DNA from 3 places in the Microbulbifer sp. MCCC 1A16149 genome. Region 2 is predicted to be linked to each of the others. Evidence: predicted binding sites of a transcription regulator. Region 2 holds the regulator's gene; each other region holds the start of a gene.

Region 1 (10,013 bases), 860 kb from region 2:
CGCGTTGAACACCTCCCGGGAGTGCTCACTGTAGCGCGGGCGTTGCAGCAGCGCTTCGGTATCGAGAAATTCGTACAGCAGGAATTCGATATCCCGGTTGTTCAGCAGTTGCTCGCTCATCTTCACTACATCCTTCGCAATCATCAATTACTGTCGCTCAGGCCAGATTATGGAGTGGTGTAAAAACGGGCAATGACATTGCAGGTAATGGCTACTGGCATCTGTTGGTGGCAGGGCTATCTGGGACTGATCCATGGCGCCGGTTCACGTGCTTTCGCTACCCTTGATATCCCGTATAGCCTCCGTTCGCCCCGTGGCTTGGGGGCTTTGCGAGCCCGAAGAAGCCGTGGCCGCGTTGCCGGGAATTACGGCCTCCCACAAGCTTTCGGCAAGCTCCTGAGGGCTGTTGCGGCGTCCATTGGCCAACCAGTAGACAATCGCGCCGGCCACGTCTGGCCAGCAGATCCGCACGCCCACAGGGTGTTTCTCCAGCCAGTGACCGATTGTCGTGGCATCGAACTGGGGCACCACAGTGGCGAGCTGTAATTCTTCCAGCGCCAGCGCGTTGGCTTCCTGTTCAAACTGTCCCTTGAGTGGACGCGTCAGTATCGGCTTGCCTAGGGTCAGGGTCTCGGCGATCAGCTCGAAGCCGCTGTTGCAGATCACGGCTCTGGCGGTGGCCACGTCGTGGCGGAAGCCGTCCACGGACGGGGCTTTGAGCGTGATATTTTCGGCTTTTGGCAGGTCGGTGGGCAGTCCGTACACGATAAACCGCTGCGGTACCTGCGCCAGCTGTTGCAACAGCGGTTGCGCGTGCTCGAACGGCAGGTAGACCAGCACGTGCTCCTGCTGCGCGGGCGCGGGCTCCTCGTGCGCGTGGGCAATCGGCGGCAGGATCGGATGGCCGAAGTGGTGCCAGTGCATCCCCAGGCTTACCTGTACCGGTGCGAACATTTTCATGATCGCGCGCGCGGCCCAGCCAAAGGAAGGCGTGGGAATGGAGAAGTTGAACGCGTACTGGTGACCGAGGCCCAGGCTCGGGTGCTTGCGTTTCTTCGCCGCCCAGGCAGTGACCGGTTCGAAGTCGCTGATCACCAGATCGAAATCCTGCACCGGTAATTCGCGTATGTCTTTCAGCAGGCGGCTCAGGTTGAGCTGGCGGCCGGTGGCAAACTGGTCGATCTTGCCTTCTTTGTGCACAAAGGTGAGCCCCTCGCGCCACCAGTAATTACCGAATGCTTCCATGGCGAAGAATTTTTCCGGGGGACGGCCACTGAACAGCCACTGGACTTCCAGGTCGGGGAACTGGCGAAACGCCTCTGCCATGGCCCGGGCGCGGGACAGGTGCCCGTTACCGGTACCCTGAACGCCGTAGAGTATTTTCAAAGTTTTTCTCCGATTGAGCAGACAGGTTTTTGCATGTGGGTTGGGGGGCTGTTCGCGCAGCGAGATGTCGGCGTTAGATCGCCGTTACATCACCTTCAGATCGCATTCACACAAGAGTACCGCTGACCGCAAAGCCCACACAGGTTCCGAGGAGCGCGCCCGCGCACACATCGGTGGGGAAGTGGACACCGAGCCCCACCCGCGACATGCCCACACCGGCGGCCCAGAAGTAACCCAGGGCCCACAGGGGGTTAAGGCACTGGCTCAGCACGGTGACAAACAGAAAGGCGCCGGAGGTGTGGCCGGAAGGCAGGCTGAATCGATCATTGGCGACGATGATCGAGCGCAACCCGGGAATGGCTTCCGGCGGACGGTTGCGTCGGGTGGTGTTCTTGATGGTCCAGTAGAGTGAGCGTTCAATGGCGTAGGCCGCGGCGCATGCGTAAAAGAATCGCAGTGCAGCGTCGGTATCCACCAGCGCGATCAGCAGGGGGGAAAACAGATACAGCCAGCCGTCGGCAGAGCGGGAGAGCAGCAGGTAGTTCCTGCGGGAGGCCGGCCGTGTCGCCCGTTCCGCCATACGCAGGACCAGGGAGACATCTACCGTTTTCAGAGTGATAGGTAAGCTTCGCATACGGTAAAAGTACGAAGCATTTGTTGCGCTGGCTTGAACGAATTGTGTCAGGTCCGTGAAACCTGCCCGCTAGGGTGCAGGAGCCTGTAAGGCAGGCTCCTGCAAAGCGTGTTCAGTCGATGCCGATCTTGATCGCGCCGGATCCGGGCAGTTTTTCCACCAGCTCCTGGCCGCAAAGTTTAGACGGGGTGTAGTAGCCGCCAAGCCCCATATAGCCCAGCAGGTGTTGCGCCACGGCAATAGAGCCGTGCACGGTCACATCGTAACCATTGGCGGTAACGACACGGCCCACCCGGCGCTCGCCGCGGCGATCGTTGCGCACTTCGCCCCACACCCAGGTCTGTTGCTCCGCGCGCTTGTTCTCCGAGGGACCGCGCACTTTCTTGTCGACCTTGCCCTTGAGCCAGTTCTGTACCCAGTTCATACGCAGCAGCCAGCGGAACTTGTTCAGGTGGCCCATCTTTTTCGCCCGGCGCGGGCTCATCGGGATGTATACCTCGATATTGGGGATCTCGGTGGTGTAGTAGGCGGTTGCCACATCGCCCCACGGGATTGCCACCGCGAACTTCTCGCCGCGGCCAAAGTTGATCTTGCGAGTCAGCGCGGCGTGGGGAATCACCTCGATCTTGCCATTGCGGCGCACCGCGCCGCCCACACCCAGGCTCTCGATGGAGGTCTTGGCCGTGCCGGGACTCAGGCCGGAATCTGAATCAAATCCGAGGGTGAGGTGCGTTGCGCTGGTCATGGCCTTGTGCAGGGCTGCCGCCAGACAATCAGTGGGGATCACATCAAAGCCGGTACCGGGGCACAGCACGATACCCGCGGCTTTTGCCTCGGCTTCGAGGGCGTGGGCCTGCTGGTATACGGCCATTTCGCCGGTGATATCCTGATAGTGGGTGCCGCTGGCGATGCAGGCGCGCATCATCGGTTCTGCAGTGGCGGAGAAGGGGCCGGCACAGTGGATGACGACGGATACATCGCGCAGGGTACGCACCAGGGTTTCTTCGTCGTCGAGACTGACGGCAATGGCGGGCAGGTCCAGCTCGTTGGCCAAAGGCTGCAGCTTCGCCGCGCTGCGGCCGGAGAGAATGGGTTTCAGGCCCTGGGCCACCGCCTGGCGTGCGATCAGCTCGCCGGTATAGCCGTAGGCACCGTAAATCAGGATCTGCTTGTTGTTCACCGATTATCCTTATTGTGTCCGGTCTTGTGGACCTTGTTTTTCTGGTTTTGGAAGTGGTGTGGGGCCGGGTCAGTCCAGGGCTTTTTCCAGCGCAAAGCGCGGTATCGTCTGGCCGTCTTTCTCCACGGTTTCTGAAAACATCGCCAGGGGGCGTGCCCACACGCCGAATTCATCATACAGAGCCCGGTAGATGGCCAGTTGTTCCCCGGTTTCACTGTGGGTGGCGATTTCCATCAAATGGTAGAGATTGCCCTTGTAGTGGCGATAGATGCCTTTCTGCATATTGGTGTCTTCGTCTGTATCGGGTTGCGGGGCGTCAGCTCATGTGGAACGGAGACAGCTGGATCTGGCTCACGCGCTGGCCGTGCAGCACCGCGACACCACCATAGCGGCGCTCCCCGGTAGAGGTGAATTCAAATTCGTACTGTCGCTGCAGGCGCACCTGGCCACTGCGATCCCGCTTCAGGCGGGTGCGGGCGAGCATTACGGTATCGTCCAGCAGTTGTACACCGGTGTCCGCACAGTGGCTCTTGACGATGCGGCGCACGCGATCCTTTGCCGCCATGCCGGCCCAGAAGTACCAGGCCGCCAGGCCGATCAGGAATAGCCACACGAGGTCGCCGAGTGAGTAATACATAGGTACTTTGATTGCTATATCATCTGAACGCGCAAGAATACCACCAGAGGAGGGAGTATGCCCGGCACGATTCTCATCACCGGCTGTAATCGCGGTATCGGTCTGGAAATGACCCGGCAATTTGCCGCGGATGGCTGGCAGGTGGTCGCCACCTGCCGCAATCCTTCAGCTGCCTGGGAGCTCAGCGAGCTCGCCGAGGCCCACGACAATATCGAGATCCACGGCCTGGACGTGACCGATTACGCGCAAATGGCCGAGCTGGCAAAGGACCTGGAGGGCCGCTCCCTGGACGTCGTGGTCAGTAACGCCGGCTACTACGGCCCCAAAGGGGTAGGGCTGGGCAGTGTGGATGCGGAGGAGTGGCGCAAGGTACTGGAAGCCAACACCATCGCCCCCTACAAACTGGTGGAGACTTTTTACCCGCATATGGCGAACGGGCACTATAAGGTGGTGGGAATCCTCAGTAGCAAGGTAGGCAGTATCAGCGACAACGGTTCCGGTGGTGGTTATATCTACCGCTCCTCAAAAACCGCGGTAAACCAGGTGGCAAAAAGTCTCTCCATTGACCTCGCGGAGCAGGGTATCAAGGTACTGGCATTGCACCCCGGCTGGGTACAAACCGATATGGGTGGCCCGAATGCGCTGATATCCGTAGAGGACAGTGTGGCGGGATTGAAGAAAGTTTTGCTGGAAGCGGACGAGACTAGTAGTGGCCACTTCTATAATTACGATGGCACGACCATTCCCTGGTAACCCTCCCCCAAAACTTCTCTCAGGAAAGCTGGCCCGTTAGCGATCAACTGCTCTTTTTTGCGCTTGGGCCAGCGCTTGATTTCCACTTCCAGTTTTAAGGCATCGGATTTGCTGCGCATGGCGCAGTGAAAGGCGAGCGTCAGTGGTCCGCGCCCGCGCAGCGCCTTTGCGGCTTTCGGGCCACCGCTGTTGTGCTCCTCGAAGCGGCGTGCCACGTCCCGGGTAACACCGGTATACAGGCTGCCATTTTTGGTGCGGATCAGATAAACAAACCAGCCAGACAAAACAGTTTCCCAGATTAAAAAAGGCTCTGCTGATCGCCGGACTGAGGCGGCAGAGTGAACCGAGTGCAATCCAGATCCAACTTTCGTTCGTTCAGCCCCAGTTTGCGACAGGTTACCCGAAAGCGCTGCTGCAGTAACTGCGCGAATACTCCCGTGCCCCGTTGTCGTTGTCCAAACTCGCTCTGATTGTCCTTGCCGCCACGACTCTGCTGCACAATGCTCATGACGTGCTCCGCACGTTCCGGGTAATGCTCTTGCAGCCATTGTCGGAACAGTGGCGCCACTTCAAAAGGCAGCCGCAGCAGGATATACGCCGCGTGAATCGCGCCGGCACCGTGGGCGCTGTGTAGTATTTTTTCCAGCTCGGCGTCGTTCAGTGCGGGGATGATGGGGGCGGCCATAACTGCGGTGGGTATCCCGGCAGCGGCCAAAGCCTCGATGGTACGCAGGCGCGCCGCGGGCCCGGCGGTGCGGGGCTCCAGTTTGCGCTTTAACCCGTTATCCAGGGTGGTCACACTGATGCCCACATGCACAAGGTTGTCCTGGGCCATTTCCGCGAGTACCGGCAGATCGCGAAGAATCAGCTGGCTCTTGGTGACGATGGTCACGGGATGGCGGTAGCGTTGCAGGGTTTCCAGTATCTGGCGGGTGATCCGCTTGTCTTTTTCCAGTGGCTGGTAGGGGTCGGTATTGGTGCCCATGGCGATGGGACTGCACCGGTAGCCTTTTTTACGCAGCGCTTTTTCCAGCAATTCGGCTGCGTTGGGTTTGTAAAACAGGCGTGTTTCGAAATCCAGCCCCGGTGACAGGTCCATATAGGCGTGTGCCGGACGGGCATAACAGTACACGCAACCGTGTTCACATCCACGGTAGGCGTTGATGGACTGGGTAAAGGGGATATCCGGCGAGTTGTTGGTGGCTATGATCGACTTCGCCTTCTCCTCGATGGCCACGGTTTCGATCCGTTCCACAGGCTCCAGCGCCATTTCCCAGCCATCGCTCTCGCGGCTGCTCACCTGGTCCACAAAGCGACCGGCCAGGTTGCTGACGGCACCCCGGCCCTTGAGGGTACTGCGGGGATTACTTGGTGAATCGTTGGCCATGTCTTTCGTGGGGTGCTGTATGTTTGTACAGTTTATTGCCGGTCCCGGGACTGTGCAAGAGGGGCCGTGAACACATACAATGACCGAATAGTTTTGGGTTGTGTTCAAGTGGTTTCAATGTAGGGAACAGGGAATGGATCTTCAGGCTGTTGCGGCGATATACGCGTTTGCCGTCAAGGTATTGCAGGTGTTTGCGATGCTGTTTGCCTTCGGGCTGGTGGTGCTGGTGCTGTACGTGGTGTACCTGTATCTGTCGGATGTGAGCCAGACCAAGCAGGCCATCCGGCGCAATTTTCCGGTGCTGGGGCGGTTCCGCTATCAGTTTGAACACCTGGGCGAGTTTTTTCGACAGTACTTTTTTGCCCTCGACCGCGAAGAAATGCCGTTTAACCGCGCCCAGCGCAGCTGGGTGTATCGCGCGGCAAAAAACGTGGATTCCACACTCGCGTTTGGTTCCACCAGGCCCCTGAATCAGCCCGGGGATATCGTATTCCTCAATCACCCGTTTCCCACCCTGGCCAAGGATGCGGTGCCGCCCCGTGAAGTGACCGTCGGCGAGGGTGTGGCCCGACGGCCCTATACCACCCGCTCGATTTTCAATATTTCCGGTATGAGTTTTGGTGCGCTGTCGGTGCCGGCGGTCAGCGCGCTGTCCCGGGGGGCGGCCAAGGCGGGCATCTGGTTGAATACCGGTGAGGGTGGGCTTTCTCCGCATCATCTGGAAGGCGGTTGCGACATCGTATTTCAGATCGGTACCGCCAAATACGGTGTGCGCGATGAGGAGGGCAGGTTGTCCGATGACAAGTTGCGCGCGGTGGCGGCGCACGAACAGGTTCGGATGTTCGAGCTGAAACTCTCCCAGGGCGCCAAGCCCGGTAAGGGCGGGATTCTCCCAGGCATCAAGGTCACGCCGGAAATTGCCCATGTGCGCGGTATCCCGGTGGGTATGGATTCCATCAGTCCCAACGGGCACCCGGAGTTTCGGGATGTGGGCGGGCTGTTGGATATGATTGGCCACATCCGCGAGGTGACCGGCAAACCCACCGGGTTCAAGTGCGTGATCGGCAACAGCGACTGGTTGCACGAGCTGTGTGAAACGATTCAGAAGCGCGGACCGAATTCTGCGCCGGACTTTATCACCATCGACAGTGCCGATGGCGGCAGCGGCGCGGCCCCCCAGAGCCTGATGGATTATATGGGGCTCCCGATCAATCGCAGCCTGCCGATGGTGGTCGACCTGATTACCCAGTATGGATTGCGGGAACGCATCAAGATCATCTGCGCCGGTAAGCTGCTCACCCCATCCATGGTGGCCTGGGCGCTGGCCATGGGTGCGGATTTCGTCAATTGTGCACGGGGCTTCATGTTTGCGCTGGGTTGTATTCAGGCCATGCAGTGCAACAAGAATACCTGTCCCACGGGCGTTACTACCCACAACCCGGACCTGCAGCAGGGCCTGGATCCCATGGACAAGGCGGAGCGGGTCTACCATTACGCGCACAATATGGAACACGAGGTGGGTATGCTGGCCCACTCCTGCGGTGTGCCGGAACCGCGCCAGTTGCGACGCGCCCATGTAGAGGTCATCAACGAGCGCGGCACACCGGTACCTCTGTCCGACCTGGTACCGGAAGTGCCACCCAAATCCCTGATCGCCTCGGATCGCGGAACCCAGTAACCGTACAGCGGGAGAAGACCATGGAAGGGGTAACCACTCTGGTGGGGCAGGGCCTGTATATGGCGGTGGCCGCGGTAGTCGGTTTGGCCATTGCGCGGATACTGAAGCGCGGCAATACACTGGGCTGCCTGATTGCCGGTGTGCTCGCCGGTGTTCTGCTACCGGTACTCGATTACGACACCGGGCTGCGTGCTGAGAATATTCACCAGATGGTGTTTTTCGTGATCCTGCCGGTGCTGATTTTTGAATCCGCCTGGAAAATTGACCCGGATGTTCTGTTCCGCTGGCTAGGGCCGATTTTACTGTTCGCCACGCTGGGGGTGCTGATTTGCGGGCTGATCACGGCGGTGTTGGTGTACTACGGTGTCCATCACCCCACAGGCTTCCCCTGGATCGCGGCGTTGCTCACCGGTGCCATTCTCGCGGCTACCGATCCCGTTTCGATTATCGCGCGGATGCGCCAGAGCCATGCCAATGAGGAGTTGTTGACCCTGGTGGAAGGGGAGAGCCTGTTCAACGATGCGGTGGCAGTCGTACTGTTCTCTTTTATTCTGGGCATTGCCAGTCACAGTGTGATGGAAGGTGCGGTGGCAACCGGCGAGACGGTTGCCGGTGCCGGCAGTTTTGCGCTGTATTTCTCGGTACTGTTTTTTGGCGGCCTGGCGGTGGGCACACTGTGTGGCCTGCTCACTGCAATCGTCATTCTTTTTTTGGGGTCGGCAGGTGCGGCGTTGGTGGTGCTGGTGCTGGCCGCGTTCGGTAGCTTTTATCTGGCGGAGCACGTGGTGGGTGTTTCGGGGATTCTTTCGGTAATGGTCTGTGCGATTGTTTCCCGGGCCTGTTTACGCGAGCAGCAGGAAACCTATTTAACCCACGCGGCGCCGACCTGGGAGTGGCTTGGCCTTTTATTTAATGCGCTGATCTTTGTAATCATGGGCCTGGTGATTACCTTCAAGATGTTTAGCGATCAATGGTTGGCGATGATCATCGCGATTGTGGCGGCAATTGGTGCGCGGGGATTGGCGGTATTTATGCTGGCCCCACTGGCTCGCTTCGTAGGGCCGCCCATTCCGCAGAGTTGGCGCTTGATTTTAAGCTGGGGTGGTTTGCGCGGGGTGATTGCGGTGGCGCTGGTACTGTCGCTGCCAACAGAGTTGCCCTACTGGTGGACAGTACAGTCGATGGTGTTTGGTGTGGTGCTATTTTCCCTGTTGGTGCAGGGCACGACCAGCACGCGTCTGATCAGGAAGCTAGGGATTTAATGTCGCTTCCAGCAACATGATATTGCAAGTGAGGCTGGATATGACTGGTTTCTTCACGGCTTTTATTTTTGTAAAACAGGTGACCTGCCAGGCCGAGAAGGATTAGCGCGAAGATCAGTACACCGATGACTCTGAGCATGGTTGTGGCTCCACAAATTGGACTGATGTCAGATGCGAAGGGGGAGTGCTGGGTATTCGTTTTCAAAAGCGTCGGCGACAGGGATGTCGCCGACGCAGCGTACAGGGATGTACTCATAGCGGTTTTGAAAACGAATACCCAGTGCTCGCCCGTCACCGGGCTGTACCGGGGGTGCACCCGGAAAACCCGAACGTCGTTTTACTGCCAGTTAAGAATAACTTTGCCCGATTCACCCGAACCCATGGTGTCAAAACCAGTCTGGAACTCATCTACGGAAAACTGGTGAGTAATGATCGGGGAAAGGTCGAGGCCAGACTGAATCAGGCTGGCCATTTTGTACCAGGTCTCGAACATTTCCCGGCCGTAGATACCTTTCAGGATCAGGCCCTTGAAGATCACCTGGCTCCAGTCGATCGCCATTTCACCCGGGGGAATCCCCAGCATCGCGATCTTGCCACCGTGGTTCATGGCGGAGAGCATATCCCGGAAGGCCGCGGCAACGCCGGACATCTCCAGGCCAACATCAAAGCCCTCGGTCATGCCGATATCTTTCATCACATCGGTGAGCTTTTCTTTGCTGACATTGACGGTGCGGGTCGCGCCCATTTTCTTCGCCAGATCCAGGCGGTAATCGTTGATATCGGTAATCACTACATGGCGTGCACCCACATGACGGGCAACGGCTGCGGCCATAATACCGATAGGTCCGGCACCGGTAATCAGGACATCCTCACCCACCAGATCGAACGATAGTGCGGTGTGCACCGCGTTGCCGAACGGGTCGAAAATGGAGGCCAGTTCGTCGGAAATATTGTCCGGGATCTTGAATGCATTCAGTGCCGGAATCACCAGGTACTCAGCAAAGGCACCCTGGCGGTCCACGCCCACGCCGTAGGTGTTGCGGCACAGATGGCGGCGTCCGGCGCGGCAGTTACGACAGTGGCCACAGGTGATGTG
Region 2 (10,013 bases):
ATACAATTTGGTCATCAATTTGAGATGCTCGCTTGACCGCACTGGGGGCGAAGCATATATATTCGCGCAGCGCACAGTCGATTACGGCCGCTGCCTAAAGTGCGAAAGCAGTAAATTTTCTATTAAAAATCAAAAGCTTATGGGTAAATCACTGGTCATCGTCGAGTCGCCGGCGAAGGCGAAAACGATCAACAAGTATCTCGGAAAGGACTTTGTGGTGAAGTCCAGTATCGGTCACATCCGGGATCTTCCCACCGGCGCTTCCAACAAGCAGCCGGTCGACGCCAAGGAGCGCGCTCGTCGCGCAGCGGAAACCCGCAAGCTGTCTCCCGAACAGAAAGAGATCTACAAGCGTAAGAAAGGCCGCGAGCAGTTGATCAAGCGGATGGGTATTGATCCCGATCACAACTGGGAAGCGCACTACGAAATTTTGCCCGGCAAGGAAAAAGTCGTGGACGAGCTGCGCAAGCTCGCCGCGAATGCCGACCACGTCTATCTCGCAACGGACTTGGACCGCGAAGGGGAGGCCATTGCCTGGCACCTGCGGGAAGCCATTGGCGGCGACGAAACCCGCTACCGTCGCGTCGTGTTTAACGAGATCACCAAGTCTGCGATCCAGGAAGCGTTCAAGGATCCTGGGCCGCTGGATATCGATCGGGTCAATGCGCAGCAGGCGCGTCGATTCCTCGATCGCATCGTGGGTTATATGGTGTCGCCCTTGCTGTGGGAAAAGGTTGCCCGCGGTCTGTCTGCCGGGCGTGTGCAGTCTGTAGCGGTGCGGCTTGTGGTCGAACGCGAGCGCGAAATCCGCGCGTTTATTCCCGAGGAATACTGGAATCTGTTTGCCGATACGCAAACCGCCAAGTCCGATGCCCTGCGTCTGGAAGTCAAAAAACAGGCGGGCGAGGCTTTCCGTCCCACCAATGAAGAGCAGGCCATGTCGGCCGTCAAAGCGCTTCAGTCCAGTGACTTTGAAGTTACCGCTCGCGACGACAAGCCCACCAGCTCCAAGCCCAGTGCGCCGTTTATCACTTCAACCCTGCAGCAGGCCGCCAGTAACCGGCTCGGCTTCAGTGTGAAGAAAACCATGATGATGGCCCAGCGATTGTATGAAGCGGGTTACATCACCTACATGCGAACCGACTCCACCAACCTCAGTGCCGAGGCGGTATCATCGGTGCGCGAATTTATCGGCGAGAATTACGGCGATAAGTACCTTCCGGAAAACCCCAACCGCTACAGCAGCAAAGAGGGCGCCCAGGAAGCGCACGAGGCGATTCGCCCCTCTGACGTTCGCGTCAAACCGAACATGCTGTCCGGTATGGAGCGCGATGCCGAGCGTCTGTACACCCTGATCTGGCAACAGTTTGTGGCCTGTCAGATGACCCCGGCCCAGTTTACTTCTACCTCCGTGGTGGTGACCGCAGGCGATTTTGAATTGCGCACGCGCGGCCGCGTGATCCGTTTTGACGGTTTCCTCAAGGTCGCACCGGCGCAGAGCAAGAAAGATGAAGACCTGGTGCTGCCGGATATCAAGGTGGGTGAAAAACTCAACCTGCAGAAGCTGGACCCGAAACAGCATTTCACCAAGCCGCCGGCCCGTTTCAGCGAAGCGGCACTGGTAAAAGAGCTTGAGAAGCGCGGTATCGGCCGTCCATCCACCTACGCGTCGATTATTTCTACCATCCAGGATCGCGGCTATGTCCGTCTGGAGAACCGCCGTTTCTATGCGGAAAAGATGGGTGACATTGTTACCGATCGCCTCAGCGAAAGCTTTACCGACCTGATGGATTACGGCTTCACTGCCAGTCTGGAAGAGTCCCTGGATACGGTGGCGGAAGGCAAAAAGGGTTGGAAAGACCTGCTGAATGAATTCTATTCCGACTTCAGCAAGCGTCTCGAAGTCGCCCAGGACAAAGACGGCGGCATGCGTCGCAACGCGCCTACCGACACCGACATTGAATGCAGTAGCTGCGGTCGCCACATGCAGATCCGCACCGGCTCTACCGGTGTATTCCTGGGTTGTTCCGGTTACGCGCTGCCGCCGAAGGAGCGCTGCACCAACACCATGAACCTGGTGTCCGGTGAAGAAGCCGTGGATGCGGACAGGGACGAAGAGGCGGAAACCCGCCAGTTGCGGGACAAGCGTCGCTGCAGCAAATGCGGCACCGCCATGGACAGCTACCTGGTGGACGAACACCGCAAGCTGCACATCTGCGGTAACAACCCGGACTGCCCCGGCTTTGAGGTGGAAAAAGGCACCTTCAAGATCAAGGGCTACGATGGTCCGGTGATCGAATGTGACAAGTGCGGTGCGGACATGCAGTTGAAGTCCGGTCGTTTTGGCAAGTACTTCGGCTGTACCAGCGAAACCTGCAAGAACACCCGCAAGCTGCTCAAGAGTGGCCAGCCGGCGCCGCCCAAAATGGATCCGGTACCCATGCCCGAGCTGCCCTGCGAAAAGGTGGATGATACGTATATCCTGCGCGATGGCGCCTCGGGTTTGTTCCTGGCGGCGAGCCAGTTCCCCAAAAACCGGGAGACTCGCGCACCGCTGATCAAGGAACTGCTGCCGCACAAAGACGAGATCGACCCCAAGTACAGCTTCCTGTTCTCGGCACCCACCGAGGACAACGAGGGTCGCGACACAGTGGTCCGCTTCAGTCGCAAGACCCAGGAGCAGTACGTCCAGAGTGAGGAAGAGGGCAAGGCGACCGGCTGGAAGGCGTTCTATCGCGACGGTAAATGGCAGGTAGAGGCACCGGCCAAGAAGGCGCCCGCGAAGAAAAAAGCAGCCGCCAAAAAAGCACCTGCTAAGAAAAAGGCCGCAGCGAAAAAGGCCCCGGCCAAGAAGGCTGCAGCCAAAAAAGCGCCGACAAAGTAGGTTGCCCCGTGAGTAATCCGTATACGGGTACCGTGGCATCGGCCCTGCGTCGATGCCAGCTGATCCTTCAGTCTCCCGCATCAGAGGCGGAACAGTCCAACCCGCTGTCGCCGGAGGCGCTCTACGAGAGTGCCCTGTGCCAGGGCGCGCTGCTGCAATTGTGGCGCGCCTACAAGGCGTTTCTGGCAGAGCAGGGGCATCAGTTGCAGCTGGGCTTTGCGCCCGGTGGCGAGCCGGAAACTGCGCATGCGCTGGCACAGCTGGTGGCTTCGCGTGGCAAGTTCAGTGCTGAGGTCAACGAGCTGGTCAGCCTGGCGGAGAATCCCGACAGCTGGTTCCAGGGGCTGGAAGCAGCCTGGCGCTCCCTGTGGCACCCTGCCGGGGGCGCGGCCCCGTCGGCGGCGGATTCTACCGGTGCGCAAAGCCTGATCCCTGTGCGTCAGCTGGATACTCGGGCGCCCGAAGCTCTGAATCGGGATTCCCTCGGGAAGTGGCTTCGCGCCCTGAATGAGCTGATCCTGCGTCAGCGCGCCCACGGTCAGGAGTGGTAACTCCCGCCATCAACGGCCCGGTTGAGGTTCAAGCCTGGGCGGCCCCGCCCACTGATTAATCATTTGCCGCTGTGTTACACTGGCTTCAAATCACGCCGAGCCCGATACCCGGTCGCGCTCTCGGTTATGTGGGCGGCCGGTGTGAGGTAATTGAGAAGTAATTGGAGAAATGAATGTCTTCTGAGACCTACGAAATCATCGAGTTGTCCAATGGTGATGTAGCGCTGCGACGCGCTGGTCACAAGGAGGACCCGCTGGTGCGTATCCATTTCTCTGAGGAGAGTCTCGAGTTTCTGCGCGAACATAAGATTGCCATTGCGCGGGCCATGCTCGAGGCCGGCATCGAGGCGGTACAGGATATCAACGAGCTGGAGCCGGAACCCTTCGAAGAAGAGGAAGTGGATATTACCGAGCACACCATCCACTGAGGCGGTCTGTCGGTTTCCGGGAGGTGCGGGGTAGTGGATGCCAGCACTTTGGCCAGACATAAAAAAACAGGGCAATCGCCCTGTTTTTTTATGTCTGCGTTTTACTGTTTATGGCGAATCATTTGCCATTACAGGGGGTTCTGGCGAATAACGCCAACAGCCAGTCCCTCAATCGCGAAGTTTCTGTCGCGCATGTCTACCTCAATAACGTTGAAGTCCTCGTTCTCTGGCAGCAGCTGTACGGTTGCCTGATTTCCGCGGCGCTTGAAGCGTTTCACCGTCACTTCATCTTCGATACGCGCAACCACGATCTGACCGTTGCGGATGTTCTCTGTGCGCTGCACGGCCAGCAGGTCACCGTCGAGGATACCGGCGTCTTTCATGCTCATTCCGTGTACCCGCAGCAGGTAATCCGCGGGAGGGTGGAAGAACTCTGCCGGAATCTCGCAGTACTCCTCGATATTCTCCTCCGCCAGGATCGGATTACCGGCGGCTACCCGGCCGACAATCGGCAGGCCGCTGTGGTAGTCGGGAATACGAATTCCGCGCGAGGCGCCGGCAACCATCTCGATGGCCCCTTTGCGCGCGAGTGCCTTGAGGTGCTCTTCCGCAGCATTGGGGGAGCGGAAGCCCAGTTCCTGGGCAATTTCAGCCCGGGTTGGTGGGTAACCGGTATCGTCCAGGTAACTTTTGATTAACTCCAGTACCTGTGCCTGGCGGGCGGTGAGATTTGTCATGGGCGCGTTCCTGTTGTTTCCGGAGTTATTCCCGGCATCTGTTCCTGGAGTCCGGTGTCTGTATTTATATACAGTTGCTGTGATTATATACAGATTTGGCGGGTGCGCAATCTTCCCGGGGCGGCGCCTGATTACTGCTAGACTTGGATGGCCCTGAGGCGTTTTATATCTGCAGTTCCAGGCCGCAGGCCTCAATGCTTAGATTAAGTCCTACAGGGCTGCGAATAGTGATAATGGAGAAGGCATATGCTGGATGCAAAAATGCCGGAAGCGTGGCGCGTGCTGCGCATTCAATCGGAACTCGTCGACGGTATCGAACGCCTGATTACCCTCAAAGGCGCGGTGACGGTTTTTGGCAGCGCAAGGTTTCCCGAAGACACGCATGAGTATCAGCAGGCCATGCGTCTTGGTGAGCTGTTGGCGAGTGAGGGTATCCCCGTGATTACCGGCGGAGGTCCCGGAATTATGGAAGCGTGCAATCGCGGCGCTTTCACCCAGTCCGGTGCTTCTATCGGCCTCAATATAGAATTGCCGTTCGAGCAGACCCCAAATCCCTATCTGGATATCAGCCTGAACTTTCGCTATTTCTTCGTGCGCAAGTTTATTTTCGTCAAGCACGCGGTGGGCTTTATCGCTATGCCGGGTGGTTACGGTACGCTCGATGAATTATTCGAAGCGTTAACCCTGGTGCAGACACAGAAAGTCCGACGTTTTCCCATTGTGCTGGTAGGGAAACAGTACTGGTCGGGCCTGGTAAATTGGATGGTGGACACGCAGCTTGCCCGGAATTGCATCGATGAGAGCGATCTCGAATTGTTCAAACTGGTGGACACCGTCGACGAGGCTGCAGAAATTATTGTTGAGTATATTCGCCGGCGCGAAGATTGAGGGGGGCAAACGAAACCATTTCCGAGCTTGTGAATTGGTGAGCTAATACCGTTTGTTAGCCGTATTTGATTTTGCAATTTGAATACAGGTATCCGGGTTCAGCCGTTCCCAAGGGAAGCAGGGTGCCCGTTATCTAGCTTAACCGGCATCCTGATTTACTTACCTTGGGGCTCAGAGGCTCTCGTCGGTTCCCGGGAAAGATTCACCCTCCAGCCGATCAATGGCGCTCTGTGCGGGAGAGAAGAGGGGGCTGGTGAAACCGGAATCCTCCGCGTCCTGCATCTCCTCGGCCAGGGTGCCATAGCCTGCATTGGCATCTTCCGGCGCGGCGGCGCCAATCACCGGCAGCCGTGGCCAGCTGTGAAAGTCGATTTCATCCACCGAGCCATCCACGTACTGGATTTCAATTGTGCGCGACGGGTGGTCTACAGCGACCACTTCAAACAGGTCACCGCTGTCGAAATTTTCAAACCAGCTGCCAATTTCTGGTGCGATTCTCGCCATGATGCAGCCCTCCTGATGTTTATCAGTGCTGGCATTGCCTATGCCTCTGTTCTCAATCTAGTGTGCGCGGGGGGCCCTCGGTAACGGAGTGGTCGCGAGATTCGCCGCGGTTGGGGTGTTTTGTGAGTGTGGGGTGATTTTTGCGATGAAGTGCATGCTCGGCTCGCAAATTGGTGAAAATGTGTTCACTGCCGAAAGGTGTGATTCTGTGCCGTCCTACGGCGACTGTGCTAATCTCAGCGCTTAAACAAGTGTTTTAATTGATAGTTTGAATTGCTGTGAGCATGGTATGAGTCAGCTGGATACCGTAAACCGAATCCTCGACGCTGCGGAGGTGCTTTTTGCCGAGCGCGGCTTTACCGAAACGTCCCTGCGAACGATCACCAGTACCGCTGGCGTGAATCTGGCCGCGGTGAATTATCATTTTGGTTCGAAAAAGGAACTGATTCAGGCGGTATTTGAGCGGTTTCTTACACCTTTTACGAAAAGCCTGGATGAAGAACTGAGCCGTCGGCAACAGGCGCAGGCCAGTGGTGAGGAGTTACAGCTGGATGACCTGCTGCAGAGCCTGTACCGGGTAGCGCTCGCAGGGCTGGCGGAAGAGGGGCGGGATCCCAAGCGGTTTATGGGCCTGCTAGGGCTTGCCTACACCCAGTCCCAGGGCCACTTGCGCCGTTTTATTGTCGCCCGTTATGGCGCCAGCTACCGGCGTTTTGCGGGGCAGTTGGCAAACGCGCTGCCCCAGGTGGATCCGGTTACCTTCTACTGGCGTCTTTATTTTATGCTTGGCGCCACCATATTTTCCCTGTCGAGCTTTGACGCCATCGAAGCTATCCTGAGGGAAGATTTCGGTGCCGAGAGCGATCTCGATGAGACTCTGGCGCGGTTGGCGCCGGCGGCCGCAGCGATGCTGACTGCGCCGGTATCCGGCGAGACTTGAAGCCCAGCGCGCATCCGGGTGGGCACAGAGGCCCGGCCAGCCCGATTTATTGACTTGCAGTGGGAGCGGCGATCCATGTCTGTTCAGATTGGTCCAGTGATGATTGATGTAGAGGGCGCCGAGCTCACCGATGAAGATCGGGAGCTGTTGCGGCACCCTCAGGTGGGCGGACTTATCTTTTTTGCGCGCAACTACCGGGACCGCCCACAGCTCGAAGCCCTGATCAAAGACATTCGGTCGGTGCGCCCAGAGATCCTGCTGGCGGTGGACCAGGAAGGCGGGCGCGTACAGCGCTTTCGCGAGTCATTCACTCGTATCCCCTCCATGCAGGCGCTCAGTGCCCGCGCCGACACCCAGCAGCTAAAAGATGTCGGATGGCTGCTCGCCGCGGAACTGCTGGCAGTGGGTGTGGATTTCAGTTTTGCCCCGGTGCTGGATGCCGATGATGATTTCTGCCGCATTGTGGGTGACCGCAGTTTTGCCCAGGATCCCCTGGTGCTCGCGCAAAAGGCGCGACCGTTTATGGCGGGGATGCACGAAGCGGGAATGGCGACCACCGGCAAGCATTTCCCCGGTCACGGCCAGGTGCTGGAGGACAGCCATGAAGAGCTTCCGGTGGACCAGCGAACCCTGGACGCCGTGCTCGCATCGGACTGTGTGCCGTTTACCGAGTGCATTGCCGCGGGCGAGCTACAGGCGGTAATGCCCGCGCACATCCGCTTTGCCAACGTTGATGAAAACCCGGTGGGCTTCTCGCGCTTCTGGCTGCAGGAAATCCTGCGCAAGCGGCTGGGGTTCGACGGGGTGATTTTCAGTGATGACCTGACAATGGAAGGGGCAGGTGCGGCAGGCGGCTATGCGGAGCGCATCAGGGCGGCTATGCAAGCTGGCTGTGATATGGGCGTGGTGTGCAATAACCGCCAGGGTGCATTGGAGGTGCTGGAGGCGCTGGAAGGGTTTGAGCCCGACCCGCGTTCGAGCGAACGTCTGGCGCGCATGCGCGGTCGTGCCGCCATTGATAGCTGGAGTACCCTCGAGTCCAATTCCCGCTGGCAGTCCACCAGAGAGTGGCTGGCATCCTGGATGTAATTGGGCACAATAGGCGAATTTCACAAGGCGCTACTCCAGCCGGGGCCAGCGCCCTTTTTAAATGTGCGTATTCAATCGACCTTTTAAGGCCAACGCCGAATAACCTTAAGTATTAAATGGAGTGATTTGTGGAGCAGGCTAAAGCGTTTTTGCGCTCCCTGGTGGGGGAAGATCGTTTCTGGATTGCCGAAGTTTTCCTGATTGTACTGGCTACTGCCTTGGCGGCGTGGCTTCTGGCGCTGCTGGTTAGCCGCCTGCAGGCGCGGGCGGAACGGACTGTGAATCCGTGGGATGACGCGCTTTGCGGTGCGATCAATCCGCCGGCGTCGATTCTGGTGTGGCTGGTGGGGCTCTCTGTCGCCGCTGCCAGGGCGGGGAAGGCTACCGACGCCGAGATATTTACCCTTGCAATTACCGTCCGCGAGATTGGCTTCATCATACTGATCACCTGGTTTGCACTGCGATTTGCCAAGGCAGTGGAGAAGAACCTGGCGGATCCGCGCTTTATGGGCAAGCCGATGGATGCCACCACCGTACGCGCCATTGGCAAGCTGATTCGCGCATCCATCATGATTACCTCAGCCATGGTGATCATGCAGCACTTTGGCTATAGCATCAGTGGCGTACTGGCATTTGGCGGTATCGGTGGCCTGGCAATCGGCTTTGCCGCCAAGGATTTGCTGGCCAACTTTTTCGGTGGCCTGATGATCTATCTGGATCGTCCTTTCAAAGTTGGGGACTGGGTGCGCTCGCCGGATCAGGAAATCGAGGGGACGGTTGAAGATATCGGCTGGCGCCTTACCCGTATCCGCACTTTCGACAAGCGTCCGCTGTATATTCCCAACGGGGTGTTTACCCAGATTTCTGTCGAGAACCCCTCGCGTATGCTGAACCGCCGCATCTACGAGACCATCGGTATCCGTTACGACGATGCCAGCCTGATGGAGCCGATCGTAAATGACGTGCGCGCCATGCTGCAAAACCACCCGGAGATCGACACCAATCAGACCCTGATTGTAAATTTCAATTCTTTTGCACCGTCTTCCCTGGACTTCTTTATTTACACCTTTACCCGTACCACCAATTGGGTGCGTTATCACGAGATCAAACAGGATGTTCTACTGAAGATTCTAAAGATCATCGAAGACCGCGGCGCTTCCTGTGCCTTCCCGACTTCGACTCTGCATATCGCGGATCTACCGGAGCTCGCGATTGCCCGTGACCGGGAGAAGTCCATTGGTGCGTGATGCATCTGATACCTGAATGACCGGTAAGCGATATAGGGCTCAATGGCATCAAATGTCAGATATTGTGGTGCTGTAGCCGTTAATTTGGTGACAAATTGCGCATTGTTCATGGGAAGTAACATTAATTTCACGTGTAAACCTAGACAGTGGCGCTGTTTTATCTAAGAATCAGTAACGGCTTATCTGGATGACTGGATAGGCACTTCGAGACAGTGGACCAGCTTCGTATAAGAGCTGGCCGCGGCAATTGGGGTAGGCGCTTTACCCGTAACCGAGGTAGGCGCAATAACAATAAATGAGGTTGGCTTAATGAGTGATCGCGTTACGGGTACAGTGAAGTGGTTTAACAATGCCCGGGGTTATGGCTTTATCACCTGCGCCGAAGGTTCCGAGGATATTTTTGTACACTACCGCAGCATTCGTGGTGACGGGTACAAAACCCTCAACGAGGGACAGGCTGTTGAATTTGAAATGCAGCAGGGTGATAAGGGTCTGCTCGCAGAAGATGTAGTGCCCTGCGAATAACACCCGACCAGACGCACGCTCAATACAGCATTGCTTCGGCAGCCGAGGCTGCCGCGCTGCAGTGCCGGGACTATCGTCTCGCCCAAGATAGAGGGCTCGAACGGTAGTCTGTGCAAGTAGTTTTGTACTGCTTGCTGGGCGTAAAGCGCTATAGCCGCGAATGCAGGTGTCTGTTCGCGCTGTCAGTTTAGTGGCGGCGGAATCAGATGGCACCAATAAA
Region 3 (10,013 bases), 790 kb from region 2:
GTAGGTCAGGGATTTACGCAGCGCGGTGAGCATGCCGAGGGCGAGAATGTCGACCTTCATCAGTTTCAGGTCTTCAATATCTTCCTTGTCCCACTGCACGATGGTGCGCTCATCCATCGCCGCATTCTCGATGGGCACCAGTTGGCTCAGGGGCTGTTCGGTAATCACGAAGCCGCCCACATGCTGTGACAGGTGCCGTGGGAAGCCGTAGATCTGCTCAAGCAGGGTGGGGAGCATTCTGCCCGCGGTGCCATCCGCAGGAATACCGGCCCTTTGCATCTGCTGTGGGAAATCCTCCAGGGTATCCCACCAGGCGCGCCCGGCCTGTAGGCGTTCGATGGTTGCCGCCCCCAGGCCCAGCGCCTTGCCGATATCCCGCAGGGCACTTTTGAACCGGTAGGTGATTTTTGTGGCCGCCAGCCCGGCCCGCTCCCGGCCGTACTTCCGATAAATGTATTGAATGATTTCTTCGCGCCGCTCGTGTTCAAAGTCGACGTCGATATCCGGCGGCTCGTTGCGTTCGCGGGAGATAAACCGCTCGAACAGCAGGCCGATTTTGTGCGGGTCGATCTCGGTAATAAACAGGCAATAACACACCACGGAGTTGGCCGCCGAGCCGCGTCCCTGATAGAGGATATGCTGGTCGCGAGCGTGCTGCACGATGTCGTAAATCGTGAGGAAGTAGTGCTCGTATTTGAGTTCGGCAATCAACGCCAGTTCGGTTTCGATCTGCTGGCGGATATGTGCCTGTGGTCCTTGGGGCCAGCGTTTTGCACTGCCGGTTTCCACCAGCTCGCGTAAATATTCACTGGCCCCCTTGCCCGCGGCGAGGACCTCGGAGGGATACTGGTATTGCAGTTCCCTGAGACTGAAAGTGCATTCACTACTGATCTTCAGCGTGTTTTGTATGGCATCCTGGGGATAGAGTGCGGCAATCTCTGGCAGGGTGCGCAGATAGCGCTCCGCATTCTGTTGCAGGCGATAGCCGAGCTGTTCCAGCGTGCAGTTATGGAAGTTGGCATTGAGCACATCCTGAAGCGGTTTGCGGCTGCGGTTGTGCATCAGCACCGCATTGGTGGCCACGATGGGTAATTGCTGGGACTCGGCAAATGCGAGCAAGCGCTGTAGTTGCCGGTTTTCCCCGGGTAACAGCTGGTGGTTGAGGGCGATGTACAGGCGCTTGCCGAAGTGCTGTTTCAGCACGGCGGGTATTTCCAGCGTGGCATCTCCCGGAAGCCACAGGCAGAGAGCGTGCCTGCAGAAGCGGATAATATCCTGAAGGAAGGTCTGGTACTGGCCTTTTTCGGCGCGCAGGCGCGAGGTGGAAATCAGCTGGCAGATTTCACTGTAGGCGGTTTTGTCGGGGGCGAGTAAAACCAGCTCCTGTCGATCCTGCGGCAGGCGGAACAAACTGCCGCAGATCAGCTGCAGGCGGCTGCCCGTGGCCCTGAGTTTTTCCAGCTCTGCATAGGCGCGCACCACGCCGGCCATGGAGCACTCGTCGGTGATGGCGATGGCACTGTAGCCGAGTTGATCGGCGGTGCTGACCAGTTCCTGCGGGTGGGAAGCGCCCTGGAGAAACGAGAAATTACTCTGGCAGAAAAGTTCTGCGTACTGCATGCAAAGTGTTGTGGCTGTGGGGTATTGGTACGGTATTTATCGGGGGGATCAGGAATACACGCCGTGTAGAAACCAGTCTTCCGAAGTCAGGTCCTGATAGACCCAGTACAGGCTGCCCTGATCGCTGCGGGCGATGTAGTAGTCGCGGGCGTGACGATGGTGTTGCCACCAGTAGCCGTCGATGCGTTCGGGACCCTGTAGCAATTGCAGCTCGCCGTCGTAAAACAGTTTGTGATTGCGCTGTTGCACCCTGTCTGGCCGGGGCAGCAGCCAGCTGGGGCGGGGTGCATTGATCGGGTTCAGCTGATGGCCTCGGGGTCTGCTCTGCAGGCTGAGGCTGTCCGCGCTGCTCCAGGCCTGCTCCGGCAGGTAACTTTCCTGCAGGGTCACCCCGGACAGCGCCTGGTGCCCGAGCCGGGCCTTGAGCTTGTCGATCAGTTGATAGCTGTCGTGTGGGTTACTGCCTTCGTCGAAGAAGTCTTCGCGCAGGCTCTGGGCCTCCAGTGCGCGCAGCTGCTGGCATTTGAGTGCCAGGGCCTGAACCGGCTCCCGCAGCTCCACGCGCTCCAGCTGCAGCTTGGTGAGGGCGATCAGCCGCTGTGGATCGAGCTGTGGGCGTGAGATTTCCACGTTGACCTCCTGGCTGCCCCGGCTGCCGTAATCGAGGACCCAGCGCAGTTGCTGGCTGTAGAGCTGGCGGCGCTGGAGCTGCCGGCAGAGTTCCCGCACCAGGCGTCCGGCGGGGAACAGCAGTTGCTCGCTGTTATCCAGTGGGCTGGAAAAAAAGAGTTCGCTGTGAAATTCCGGCGGTGGCTGGTAGCTGGGTACCGGGTCCGGACGGGTGCCATTGAGTCGGGCGAGGTAATCGATAAAGCCGCGGCCGAAACGATTGCCCACCTCCGACAGCGGGATGGCGAGCAGCTGACTCACCCGCTTGATACCACTGGCATAGAGCTTGGCGATGGCCGTGTGGCTGCAATCGAGCAGTTTGCTGGGGGCAAAACTTATCCACTGACGCCACTGCTGTGGCGTGGCCGGGGTTTTGGTTTCTGCCAGCCACTGGCGGTGTTCCGGTAGCTGGCTGAGCAGGTGCGCGGCACTGGGGCTGTGGCCCAGCCCCATGACATGCTGGATCCGCATCTTGTGCAGTTCCTTGCGCAATTGTTGTAACAGGGGCGCCAGGCCTCCGCTGGCCCGGAGGCTGCCACTCAACTCCAGAAACAGGCAGGCGGTATCGTCCCCCGGTGTTGCCGGTGCCTGCCCGCTTTTGTCGGAAACACCGCCGCGAGGAGAGACCACCGGGGTAAAGCTGTAGCCCCACTGGGCCAGCTGCTGCAACAGCTGGGATTCCCGCTCCCGGTCGCGCTCCAGTAACTCCAGGGGCGGGCAGTAGGCGCAGGCGGTGGGAATGGTGAGGCCCGCGCAGACATTGTGGGCGCGGGCGGCGGCATTGGCGGCCTGGATCAGGTTGCCCTGGGAAACGGCAACCGGGGTCTGGTCTCCGGCCCGGTGGGCGCGGGTCAGCGCTTCCAGGGGGAGCTGTGGGAACTGGATGCAGAGCCAGAGCATGGGGAAAACCTCCTCTCCGTTACAGGAACCCGATGGGTGCCTGAATCAGTGCAGCGGCTGGTCGCGGCGGACCAGATCCGGGCTGCGGGCCAGGTGCAGCCGCTGGCCGGATTTACCGTTGAGCTGTTTCAGCAGGTGCAGCGCCAGCTGCTCCCCGTCGCTCTGCAGTTTCAGCCTGAGAGTGGCGGGTGAGGGGGTGTCGGCACTGGAGCCGGGGCGGAAGTGGAAGTGCAGGCAGTCGCCATCGCGGGCGGCAACCTGCAGGCGGCGCAGGTCCTTGTCTGCCGGGGATTCCTTGCCCTGCCAGTTCACTAGGGCACCGCAGGCACCAGATTGCAGCGACTGTTCCGCTGCCCACAATTGATCGCGCTGACCTCTGGGGTGGAGGATCAGCAGTTTCTCCAGCTGGATACCCGCCTGCACCAGTGCCGGTGCGTAGGGGACATGCGGCGGGTTGATCAATATCACCATCCGCCCCTGCTGGGTCAGTTGTGCGAGAGTGGGGAGTATCAGCGACATTTCACCGATACCGGCTTTATCCACCAGCAGCTCGGTGGTGGCGGCACGGGGCCAGCCGTGGTTGGCGAGCAGGGCATCCAGGCCGCGGTAGCCACTGGCAATACCCGTGCGGGGCTGTCGCTGGCGATTGGCCAGCTGCCATATATCCGGGCGTGTCAGCAGCTGTCGCAGGGGCTGATTGTCGGCCTGGTCACTTAACTGCTTGTTTTGCATGAAGTTTTCGGCGCTGTTCACGATTGGCTTGCTCCACTCGGGCTGTCTGGCTGTGTTTGACTGGTTATCTATACAGTATCTACTGGCAATTTATACAGTAGTTGTTTGGGGGCAGCAAGAGGGACAGCAGTGTTACTGGCACTTTTTTGAACAGGGCAAACCGGCTATGATTCGGCCTCTTTTTTATGACCAGTCATTTACAGCAATCGAGGGGGCAGGGTGAGCATCAAATCCGATAAGTGGATTCGCCGTATGGCAGAGAACGAGGGCATGATCGAGCCCTTCGAGCCGGGCCAGGTCCGTCACGGTACCTCCGGTGATCGCCTGATCTCCTACGGTACTTCCAGCTACGGTTACGACGTGCGCTGTGCCAACGAATTCAAGATCTTCACCAATGTGCATTCCGCAACCGTGGATCCCAAGGCGTTTGACGAAGACAGTTTTGTGGACGTGCAGGGCGATTACTGCGTAATCCCGCCAAACTCTTTTGCCCTGGCGCGTACCGTTGAGTACTTCCGCATCCCGCGCTCTGTGCTGACCATCTGTCTGGGCAAGTCCACCTATGCCCGCTGTGGCATCATCGTCAACGTGACTCCGCTGGAGCCGGAATGGGAAGGCCACGTGACCCTGGAATTCTCCAATACCACCAACCTGCCAGCCAAGATCTACGCTAATGAAGGTGTGGCGCAGATGCTGTTCTTCGAATCCGATGAGATCTGCGACGTGTCCTACAAGGATCGCGGCGGCAAATACCAGGGCCAGCGCGGCGTGACACTGCCCAAGACCTGATCGTTCTATTCTGAAATTTTTTTGCCATGACTGATTTTCCCGCCCAGACCGATGTGCTGATCATCGGCGCCGGTGCCGCCGGCCTGATGTGTGCGGCGGTGGCGGGCAAGCGCGGCCGCAGTGTGTTGGTGCTGGATCACGCCAACAAGGTCGGCAAGAAAATCCTGATGTCCGGTGGCGGTCGCTGCAACTTCACCAACCTGTACACGGCGCCGGACAACTTCTACGGCGAAAACCCGCACTTCTGTAAATCCGCCCTGGCCCGCTACACCCAGTGGGACTTCATTGCGCTGGTGGAAAAGCACGGCATTCCCTACCACGAGAAAACCCTCGGCCAGTTGTTCTGTGACAACAAGTCGCGGGATATCGTTGACCTGTTACTGGCCGAGTGCCGGGAGGCGAAAGCGCAGATCCGCACTCGCTGCGAAATTCAGCGCATCGAGCCGCTGGGGGAGGGCGAGTCAAAAGGCTTTGAGGTGCACACTTCCCTCGGCAAGGTGGTATGCGAATCCCTGGTTGTCGCGACCGGCGGCCTGTCGATTCCCACCATGGGGGCGACCGGGTTTGGCTATGAGGTTGCCCGTCAGTTTGGTCACAACATCATTCCCACCCGCGCAGCGCTGGTTCCATTTACCCTGAACAAGCGCGCACTGGCGCGACAGCAGGAGTTGCCGGGGACCTCTCTGGCCGTGAATGTCAGTTGCGATGAGGGACATTTTCACGAACAGATGCTGTTTACCCACAAGGGACTGAGTGGTCCTGCGGTATTGCAGATTTCCAGCCACTGGCGCGAGGGGAAAGCGGTAGAGTTCGACCTGGCCCCGGGACTGGATCTGGCCCAATGGCTGGGAGAGCAGCGCGGTAAAAAACCGGAAAGCTATCTGCACACGGTACTGGCAGAGCTCTGGAGTAAAAAACTGGTGCAGTTTTTCCTGCAGCAGAGTGCTATCCAGAGCAAGCCATTCAAGCAGTACAGCGAGAGTGAGATCGCCTCACTCGGTGAGAAGCTACAGACATGGCGCCTGGTGCCCGAGGGAACCGAAGGCTACCGCACCGCCGAGGTGACCCTGGGAGGCGTGGATACCAATGAGGTATCTTCCCGCAGTATGGGCAGCCACAAGCAGCCAGGGCTGTACTTTATTGGTGAAGTACTGGATGTCACCGGGTGGCTTGGTGGTTTCAATTTTCAGTGGGCCTGGGCTTCGGCACACGCTGCCGGTGCCGAAGTGTAACCCGGCAGCCTCAGTGGTCGGACGTAGTGCGGGCCAGGTAACCGCGCAGTAGTCTGATCAACTGCGTTTTCTCCCGTTCGTTCAATACGCTTAACAAGTTATCCTGAGTGGCCACGTGGTGTGCCATCACCTTCTCGATAACCGTGCGCCCTTTTTTTGTCAGGGCGACCTGCCGCCCCCTTCTATCATCCTCACTCACCTCACGCCGGATGAGGCCTTGCTTCTCCAGAGAGTTCAGGCGGCTGGTCATGGATCCGGAGGTCACCAGCATTTGCTCGAGTAACTGTGTCGGGGTCAGTGTATGTGGCGGTCCGCTGCGCAGCAGTGTGGCCAGTACATCGAACCCTGCGTCGGTCAGGCCGTAACGGCGGAAGGTCTGCGACATCGTCTGGGTCATATGCTTGTACACCAGCTGCAGCCGGCCGATCAGCGCCATTGAGTGAGTGTCCAGTTCGGGCATCTGCTTGGCCCAGAGAGCTTGAATGTGATCCAGGTTGTCCATATCTGCGTACAGGTGTGAAATCTTGAGTTCAAGATACCAATGAATTATCTTCAATTGAAGATAGTTTCGAGATAACTAGTTTCGAGATAACTAGTTTCTAGATAAAGAGCCGCGGTAAAGAGGTTAGGGCAATGAGGTCGATGCAATGAAGATGGGTAATCTGGTCTACTTTGCCAGGCGCTATTTGCCGCTGGTCGCGGTGGTCGGCGGGCTGGCCGGGGCCTTTGTGTACGCGGCGGGCGGGTTTGGCAGCGGGCGTGTCACCACGCAGCAATTTGTCGATTTGCAGCAGGGCAACAAGGTCCACGAGGGGTTTCGCCGCGCCCATGCCAAAGGATTCTGTATTGCGGGAGAGTTTGTTTCCGACGGAGCATTGGAGCCATACACCACGGCGCTTGTGTTTTCCAAACGCACAACGCCGTTTACTGGCCGTTTCTCCATTGCCGGTAATGACCCGACTGCCCCAGATCTGAAAGCGCCGGTGCGCAGCCTGGCGCTGAGTATCGCCGTTGATCCACAGAATGTCTGGCGCACCGCCATGAATACGCCGCCCGTGATGGCGGTGCGTAATCCCGAGGACTTTTACCAGCAACTGAGCGCACTGGCGCCAGACCAGGAAACCGGAAAGCGGGACCCGAAAAAAATACAGCAGTTCTTTGCCGCGCATCCGGAAAGCAGGGCGTTTACCCGCTGGGCATCTGAGTACCGCGCAAGCGACAGTCTGGCAACCGAAACCTATCACAGTATCAATGCGTTTTACCTGAAGGATAGTGCGGGACAGCGGCGTGCAGTGCGCTGGGAAGCGCGGCCGGGTAAAACCGAGGAGGAAGACCATGGCGTGACTACCGGGGAGGGGAGCAACGTACTACACGATGAGTTTTTCCGCCGTCTTGCATCCGGTCCGGTAACCTTTGACCTGGTGTTTACCCTGGCGGAAGAAGAGGACGATGAGAGCGACCCCACACAGCCCTGGCCCGCTGCGCGGCAGCAGCTGGTTGCCGGCAAAGTGGTCATTACGGATGCTTCACCACAGGTGAATGGCAGCTGTAATGCGATCAACTTTGACCCCCTGGTACTGCCTCCAGGGATGGCTGCCACAGATGATCGCATCCTGCGGGCACGTTCTGCAGCCTATGCGGAGTCGTATCGCCGTCGCGCCTTCGAGCACTGGAAAATAGAAACACTGAAGTTCAATGGCGAGGAGAGCGCTGATGAATAACTCTGGAAGCAGCGTCATCCGATACAGCCTGAGCGCACGAATCCTGCACTGGGGAATGGCTGCATTAGTATTTTCCATGCTGTTTGCCGGCTTGCTGATGGTACGCAGCCTTGAACCCTGGCAGCCGACCCTTCTCTCGATGCACAAGTCGTTCGGGATCATTGCCTTTGTCGCGGTAGTTTTCAGGATTGCGGTGCGACTGATGAGTGCCGCGCCGTCCCTCCCGGCTGGCCTGTCAGGTTTACAACGCCTCATTGCAAGGGGCAGCCATCTGCTGCTGTATGTGGCAATGATTGTGCTACCTGTCAGCGGTTATCTGATGCAGAATGCCGCCGGTAGACCTCTTACATTTTTCGGGCAATTTGCCATGCCACCGGTTTTACCGACTAGCCTCGATACCTACGGCTTGCTGCGGGAAGTGCACGGACTGATGGCACTCGGGTTGATGGGACTGGTGCTGTTGCATATTGCCGGGGCGCTTTATCATGGTTGGGTCAGAAAGGATGGCGTGCTGCAAACGATGTTGTCTTACCGCAGGGATCAGCATTGACGTTAGCCTAACCGCCGAGCAAACAGACTGGAGACCCTTATGGGGGACGTACTGCCATTCAAGCGAAAAACCGCGTGGGAAAAACACAAAGGCAGTAGCCTGTGTCGCGATGGATTCCACAAGTGGAAAGTAGTGACCGAGCGGAAATTTGATGTGAAAAGAGGGAAGCTGGTTACCGAATCCCGCTGCCAGCGGTGCGGCAAAGTAAAAACGGAATTGCTGTAATCTTATCGAATTCTCATATCAGGCCAGCTGGCCCGGGCTCGAGTAAAACGAGTCCGAGCCAGCTCCGCCCACTTGCTGGTTAGCAGTCCTGGTCCTCTGCGCCGGCTTTTTCTTTCACATCTTCACAGGCGTCTTCCACGGCATTGCCCATGTCGGTCACCGTCTCATCGATGGTTTCGCCTACTTCCTCCGCGCCGGACTCCTTTTCACAGGCAGTGATACCCGTTACCAGTAGCGCGGCAAATCCGATGACGCTCAATTTTTTCAAAATATCCATAAGGTTGCTCCTTTCAGCTCGGGTGGATTCTGTGCTGCGTGCAATAGCATGCAGTATGCGCTGCTGTGTATGACATGCGTGCGCACATTTTGATTTCAAGGGATGAAAGCGCGGCGAGCTCGACGAAAGGTGTGGAACGTTAAACGAATCACAAAAGTAGGGGCTAGCAGTCGTGGTGATCTCCGTTTTTGTGGGTGGGCATAAAAAAAGCGGCCCCGGAGGGCCGCTAATCCCAATAGAACACCGTGGTGGTGTCTGGTGCAAGGAATCAGAAGTTGTACGACAAGGTAGCGCCAAAGGTGCGCGGTGCACTCCAGTTGGAGTAATTGCTGAAAACACCGTCGTCGTTGGTGCTGGTGCGATAGTGACGATCGGTCAGGTTCCTGCCCCAGAGTGCCAGGTTCCAGTCACCGGCTTCCTGGAACAACTCGGCGCGGGCATTGACCAGTGTGCCTCCTTCTTCTTTGGAGTAGGGTTCGTTGGTGATACTCAGGTAGTAGTCATCGGTCCAGTTAACACCCAGCTGCAGCGCCGCGCCGAGCTCGTCGGTCACGCCAAACTCGTAACGCGCCAGGGAGCTCACGCTCAGGCCGGGGGCGTTGTTGAGCTGGTTGCCCACTACATCCACTTCCTGACCGAGGATATCGTAGATACGGCCGGTACCGCTCGGGCCCTTCACGATTTCAGTGTCCATGTAACCCAGGCCCATGCGCAGGTCCAGCCCAACGATCGGCAGCCAGCGCAGATCCAGTTCGGCTCCACGGGTCTCTACGTCACCCATGTTGGTCAGGCCCGAGAAAGTGCCCGTAGCGGTCTGGATTTCCAGCGGCGATTGGAAACCCTTGTAGTCGTAATGGAAGACGGCTCCGTTCAGCTGCACTGTGTTGTCAACCAGGGTGGACTTGAAGCCCAGCTCTATCGCGGTGTTGGTTTCCGGCTTGTAGGATTCCACCGCCTCGGCATTGAAGAAGAAGCCACCGAAGAAACCGCCAGACTTGAAAGTGTGTCCCACGCTTGTGTACAGCAAGGTGTTGTCAGTGGGTTTCCAGTCCAGGGTCACTTTCCAGGATGGGTCTGTTTCGTCGTAGGTTGCCGGGGTACCGGAAGAGAGTTGAATCGGTTGGTCTTCATAGCCCGCAAGGCAGGTCTGATAGTCTGCAAAACCCCATGCGTAACAGGCCCAGGCACCGTCGTTGACCAGCACGCCGCCGACATAGTCCTTCTGCTCGCGGGTGTAGCGCAGGTCGGTGGTCAGGGTAAAGGCTTCGTTGAAGTCGTATACCAGCTGGCCGTATGCA

What was found. The regulator LexA, encoded in region 2, represses DNA repair genes until DNA is damaged. The targets are predictions, from matches to a motif close to ACTGTNTNTANANACAGT.
Region 1: the regulator LexA is predicted to act here: its motif matches at 5,992-6,009, upstream of ACONT6_RS05590 (PA0069 family radical SAM protein).
Region 3: the regulator LexA is predicted to act here: its motif matches at 3,981-3,998, upstream of imuA (translesion DNA synthesis-associated protein ImuA).

The regions. Positions count from the first base shown of each region.
Region 1 is NZ_CP185959.1:1,326,326-1,336,338, forward strand. It holds gene ACONT6_RS05550 (acyl-CoA dehydrogenase) at 1-120, opposite strand, end outside; gene ACONT6_RS05555 (MJ1255/VC2487 family glycosyltransferase) at 265-1,386, opposite strand; gene ACONT6_RS05560 (phosphatase PAP2 family protein) at 1,493-2,020, opposite strand; gene ACONT6_RS05565 (saccharopine dehydrogenase family protein) at 2,133-3,200, opposite strand; gene ACONT6_RS05570 (DUF1653 domain-containing protein) at 3,270-3,482, opposite strand; gene ACONT6_RS05575 (DUF3301 domain-containing protein) at 3,517-3,837, opposite strand; gene ACONT6_RS05580 (SDR family oxidoreductase) at 3,895-4,590, shown strand; gene ACONT6_RS05585 (GIY-YIG nuclease family protein) at 4,563-4,874, opposite strand; gene ACONT6_RS05590 (PA0069 family radical SAM protein) at 4,889-5,977, opposite strand; gene ACONT6_RS05595 (FMN-binding glutamate synthase family protein) at 6,111-7,655, shown strand; gene ACONT6_RS05600 (cation:proton antiporter) at 7,676-8,917, shown strand; gene tdh (L-threonine 3-dehydrogenase) at 9,255-10,013, opposite strand, start outside.
Region 2 is NZ_CP185959.1:2,181,440-2,191,452, reverse strand. It holds gene topA (type I DNA topoisomerase) at 140-2,884, shown strand; gene ACONT6_RS09280 (DUF6586 family protein) at 2,893-3,435, shown strand; gene ACONT6_RS09275 (hypothetical protein) at 3,609-3,863, shown strand; gene lexA (transcriptional repressor LexA) at 3,992-4,600, opposite strand; gene ACONT6_RS09265 (TIGR00730 family Rossman fold protein) at 4,847-5,488, shown strand; gene ACONT6_RS09260 (DUF6763 family protein) at 5,660-5,992, opposite strand; gene ACONT6_RS09255 (TetR/AcrR family transcriptional regulator) at 6,282-6,932, shown strand; gene nagZ (beta-N-acetylhexosaminidase) at 7,008-8,021, shown strand; gene ACONT6_RS09245 (mechanosensitive ion channel family protein) at 8,150-9,268, shown strand; gene ACONT6_RS09240 (cold-shock protein) at 9,578-9,793, shown strand.
Region 3 is NZ_CP185959.1:2,971,569-2,981,581, reverse strand. It holds gene ACONT6_RS12565 (error-prone DNA polymerase) at 1-1,620, opposite strand, end outside; gene ACONT6_RS12560 (Y-family DNA polymerase) at 1,669-3,189, opposite strand; gene imuA (translesion DNA synthesis-associated protein ImuA) at 3,235-3,942, opposite strand; gene dcd (dCTP deaminase) at 4,141-4,710, shown strand; gene ACONT6_RS12545 (NAD(P)/FAD-dependent oxidoreductase) at 4,737-5,942, shown strand; gene ACONT6_RS12540 (MarR family winged helix-turn-helix transcriptional regulator) at 5,953-6,498, opposite strand; gene ACONT6_RS12535 (catalase family peroxidase) at 6,590-7,663, shown strand; gene ACONT6_RS12530 (cytochrome b) at 7,656-8,213, shown strand; gene ACONT6_RS12525 (hypothetical protein) at 8,253-8,438, shown strand; gene ACONT6_RS12520 (hypothetical protein) at 8,518-8,715, opposite strand; gene ACONT6_RS12515 (TonB-dependent receptor) at 8,984-10,013, opposite strand, start outside.